DNA from 2 places in the Enterococcus spodopteracolus genome. Region 1 is predicted to be linked to the other one. Evidence: a T-box and tRNA genes for the amino acid it is inferred to sense, from the RefSeq annotation. Region 1 holds a T-box; the other holds one or more tRNA genes.
The links. The T-box of region 1 lies ahead of tyrS (tyrosine--tRNA ligase). A T-box ahead of a tRNA ligase gene usually reads a tRNA of that ligase, here a tRNA-Tyr.
Positions count from the first base shown of each region.

Region 2: it has a tRNA-Tyr gene. The T-box ahead of tyrS (tyrosine--tRNA ligase) is inferred to sense a tRNA for this amino acid. The anticodon was not compared.

Region 1 covers NZ_JARJHD010000009.1:62,123-64,392, reverse strand. The annotation lists gene dhaL (dihydroxyacetone kinase subunit DhaL) at 1-494, shown strand, start outside; T-box leader at 1,048-1,251, shown strand; gene tyrS (tyrosine--tRNA ligase) at 1,347-2,270, shown strand, end outside.
Region 2 covers NZ_JARJHD010000001.1:488,968-491,237, reverse strand. The annotation lists gene P3R27_RS02370 (2-hydroxyacyl-CoA dehydratase) at 1-166, opposite strand, end outside; gene P3R27_RS02365 (TetR/AcrR family transcriptional regulator) at 340-948, shown strand; gene P3R27_RS02360 (hypothetical protein) at 1,001-1,171, opposite strand; tRNA gene P3R27_RS02355 (tRNA-Gln) at 1,288-1,359, opposite strand; tRNA gene P3R27_RS02350 (tRNA-Tyr) at 1,366-1,446, opposite strand; gene P3R27_RS02345 (DUF2969 domain-containing protein) at 1,534-1,767, opposite strand; gene P3R27_RS02340 (ROK family protein) at 1,842-2,270, opposite strand, start outside.

The DNA of each region.
Region 1 (2,270 bases):
ATGGGAATAATATGGGAAGAGGTGTGACAGCCTATGAAGTAGCTTTTCAACAGGGGGCACCTGACACTATTAGTGATACGTTCAAGATGTTCTCTATGGCGATGATTTCTAAAGTGGGAGGCGCTTCGGGTCCTCTTTACGGTTCTGCGTTTATGAACTTGATGAAAGCGACAAAAGGAGTAGAGCAGATCGATTCACAGGAACAATTAGGTGAGATCATCCGTGAAGGAGCGAACGGCATCCAAGCAAGAGGAAAAGCGGAACAAGAAGATAAAACCATGTTAGATGTTTGGTTCCCTGTAGCTGAAGCACTAACCGCAGGCAATCTGACGAAAGAAGTAATTGAGCAAGCAAAAGAACACACAGCAGAATTAGTCGCGAAAAAAGGACGTGCTTCTTATTTAGGTGAACGTTCAATCGGACATATTGATCCTGGTGCGGCATCTAGTGCCATCTTGTTTACTACGTTATTAGAAATAATCGACGAAATATAAAAGGTGGGTGAAAAAAGTTTCTAACCTAGGGAAAAGGAGGTTATGACAGAAGTATCTAGCTCCGAGAAATAAGTCGAGAGACTCGAAAATTGTTCGTCAAATTTTTGAGATTCTTGGCTTATTTCTGAAGGGATTGCTTCTGGAACACTGTTTACAAGAGGTTGTGAAAGGCGCGATCAGCACAGAGGCATAAGAAAGAAAAATAGAAAATGGTTCTTTCATTTTTTATTTTTTATTCCTTCTTTCTAAAATAATTTTTAATACCTATAACAATATAACAGCTGTTTGAATTATTAACGTAACGACAATTATGTAATTAAAATAATGGTACATGCAAGATGCGTGCAATAAGAAAAACATTTTCAACAAATCGAGCGGTAAATGCCCCTATATTCTAGCGATGGAATCAATAAAGGCTTCTTCAATTCAATCAATTTCCGCCTATTTCAAGATTAAAAAGCGACGTTATTTTTTGTCGTTCGAATGATCAAGAAAAATTTTTTTGTTGACAAAAAAAACAGTGCGTTCTAAGATAGGAGATAGATGAATAAGGAATTAGACGATGAATAAAACGAAGTAGTGGGTAAAGCCAATGTTTCAGAAAGCTAGTGGTTGCTGTGAACTAGTACATGCTTTAGCGCGAATTACATTTTAGGAGTCTATGGCATGAAGCCACGCGACAGCGTTAAATGTTAGAGAGATATGTTTGGGAAACAAGCATATAATTTGGGTGGTACCGCGAATTTTCGTCCCTTGACTTGATTGTCAAGGGATTTTTTTGTTGTCTGCCCGTTAATAAATGACATGCTGGCAGGGACCTGCTTTCATAAAAAAGATATGGAGGGAAATGTTATGAATATTATTGATGAATTAACTTGGCGTGATGCCATTAACCAACAAACCAACGAAGAAAGACTTCGCGAGCTTGTTGAAGAAAAGAGTATCTCGCTTTACTGTGGTGTCGATCCAACAGGAGATTCGATGCATATTGGGCATTTGATCCCGTTTATGATGATGAAAAGATTCCAATTAGCAGGGCATCATCCATACATCTTGATTGGTGGAGGAACTGGAACGATCGGTGACCCAAGTGGACGTACAAGTGAACGTGTTTTACAAACGATGGAACAAGTCCAACATAATGTGGATGCACTAACGAACCAAATGCGTAAACTGTTTGGGAAAGGTGCCAACATCACATTCGTGAACAACTATGACTGGTTATCAAATATTTCTTTATTAGAATTTTTAAGAGACTACGGAAAGAATTTCAACATCAATACGATGTTAGCAAAAGATATCGTGGCAAGTCGTTTGGAAGTCGGAATTTCATTTACCGAATTTACTTACCAAATCTTGCAATCGATCGACTTCTTGCACTTACACAGAACATACGATGTGCAATTACAGATCGGTGGAGCTGACCAATGGGGAAACATCACTGCTGGTTTAGATCTGATTCGTAAATTGGAAGGACCAGAAGCGGAAGCCTTTGGGTTGACGATTCCATTGATGCTAAAAGCAGATGGAACAAAGTTCGGAAAAACTGCCGGTGGGGCAATCTGGCTAGATCCTGAAAAAACATCCCCTTACGAATTCTACCAATTCTGGTTGAATCAAGATGATCGGGATGTTGTGAAATACTTGAAATTCTTTACTTTCTTATCACAAGAAGAAATCAATGAATTAGCGAAAAAAGTGGAGACAGAACCTGAAAAACGTGAAGCACAACGCCGTTTAGCAGAAGAAGTGACACGTTTTGTCCACAGCGAAGAA
Region 2 (2,270 bases), on a different contig from region 1:
CCTGATCTTGTAAGGTTGTTTTGGCTTCTTCTAATATATTGATGGTTGCTTTTCTGATATCTGCATAATGTCGTTCGTATTTAGCAAAAAGAGTTTCACCATGTTTATCAAGAATCACTAATTTTACTGTCGTTGAACCTACATCGATACCTCCGTACATTTTCATCATCTCGCCACCTTCTTAAAAAGACGCTTTGTTGAACATTGAACAAACCGTCTGTTATACTACATATATCTATTCTAAAACGATTTAGAGCGATTGCAATAAGCAATAATCGTCAGTTTGTGAGATAAACAACAATTATGTGCGATTTGTCGACCAAAAGTGAGGAGATTTTTATGATGAAGAAAAACGATCTTCGAGTGAAACGTACCAATAAAATGATTATTGAAGCGTTCTTACGTTTATTAGAAACAAAAAGTATGGAGCGGATCACGATCCAAGAAATCGCCGATGAAGCAATGATCAATCGTGCAACATTTTATGCTCATTTCAAAGATAAACAAGATCTTTATGAGCATTTATTCCATATCGCTATCCAGACATTTACCTCGATTTTAGATTTGGAACCCTTGATGGAAGGTAATAAATTGAAGCTGAAACGGGTCAACCGCGCCTTAACTCAAATTTACCAATTGGTGGTTGAGAACAAAGCCATATTTATTACGACTTTAGACGGCACTTCGATCGAGTTTTTCAGGAAAAAGTTGAAAATTTTCTTATCAGAAAAATACGCCACTATCTTTGATCGTTTAAAAATCACAGAGAACGAACTAGAAGTACCTATTGACTTTATCACAGAATACATAACTGCCATTTTTACCGGTACTTTACATTGGTGGGTCACTAGTGAAACCGAGATGACACCACAGCAGTTAGCTACTTTAGTCATCAAATTAGTAGGAAATGGTCACTTGACCGTCTTAGGAATCGAGATTGAAAAATAACAAAAGCTCTGAAGAACACAAGATTATGTGAACTTCAGAGCTTTTGTTATTCTTAACGATTTTTAGACAACCATTTTTTGGTATGGTTTGTTGGACGTTTCGCTTTGATTTGGACAAATTTTTCTGATTTTTTCGGTACATGGATCTCTACATTGTACTTCTCCGATTTGATCATATCGTAAATCTTTTCTGCGGTTTCATCTACTTTTTGTTTCCACTTCATTTGTGCCGCCTCCTTTTTTCTTCTTATATCTACTCTAGCCTATAATAGCAAAATCAGCAAGAAACAAGATGTTTTACACAAAAAAAAGAGTGATCTGCAACTGATCACTCTAGGAACTGGGGTAGCTGGATTCGAACCAACGCATGAGGGAGTCAAAGTCCCTTGCCTTACCGCTTGGCTATACCCCAATGAAATGGAGGAGAGTGGATTCGAACCACTGAACCCTAAGGAACGGATTTACAGTCCGTCGCGTTTAGCCACTTCGCTACTCCTCCGAAAGGTTTGTATCAACCTGACTTAGTTATAATACCTAATTTTCCAAGTGATTGCAACCCTTTATTGAAAATTTTTTTGATATTTTTTTATTCGTGTAAATTCCAATGACGAATCACTGTTTCTATCGCATTTTCAAGACTTTTTTCTTTGCCAAAGTCTTCTTCTCCCAAGAAAATCTCAAATTCTTTTGGTCCATACGCTAAAATTTCACCGATCATTTTTTTACCAATAAATAACTGCGTTACCTCATATGTGTTCCCTTTGATCGTTTTTTTGATCTCTTCGGTACGCACTTCAATATCTTTATTCTTTTTTGACATTATTTCCCACCTCTTCAATAGTTTATCACATTTAACGGCAGAAAACATTCACTGCGCGCCTTCTATTTGATAATTTATTTTCTTACTTCTTGTTGCGCTAGATAATTTGCCGCTGCCCCTATCAGGTTCGCATCATTGCGATACTCACACAGGGTGATTAATGGATCAAAATCATTCAACCCAAAATGGCTCGTCAATTTTTTCATCCGTTGATTGATTTCTGTCAGTAATCCCTCTTTTGCAGAAATTCCGCCACCCAATACGATCACTTCTGGATCAAAAGAAAATTGAATACTAAATAACCCTTTTGTTAAATAATCATAAAAAGATTCAACTTCTTCTTGTGCGAGAGGATCACCATTTTCTGCTAATTCAAAGACTTCTTTTCCACTAAAGGTATTTTTATCTAATCCTTTGCGTTCACAGTACCGCCACGCCATTTGGACTGCCGTTCCTAATGTACTGAATGTATGCTCTCCATTAAGAAACATCAACCCAAATTC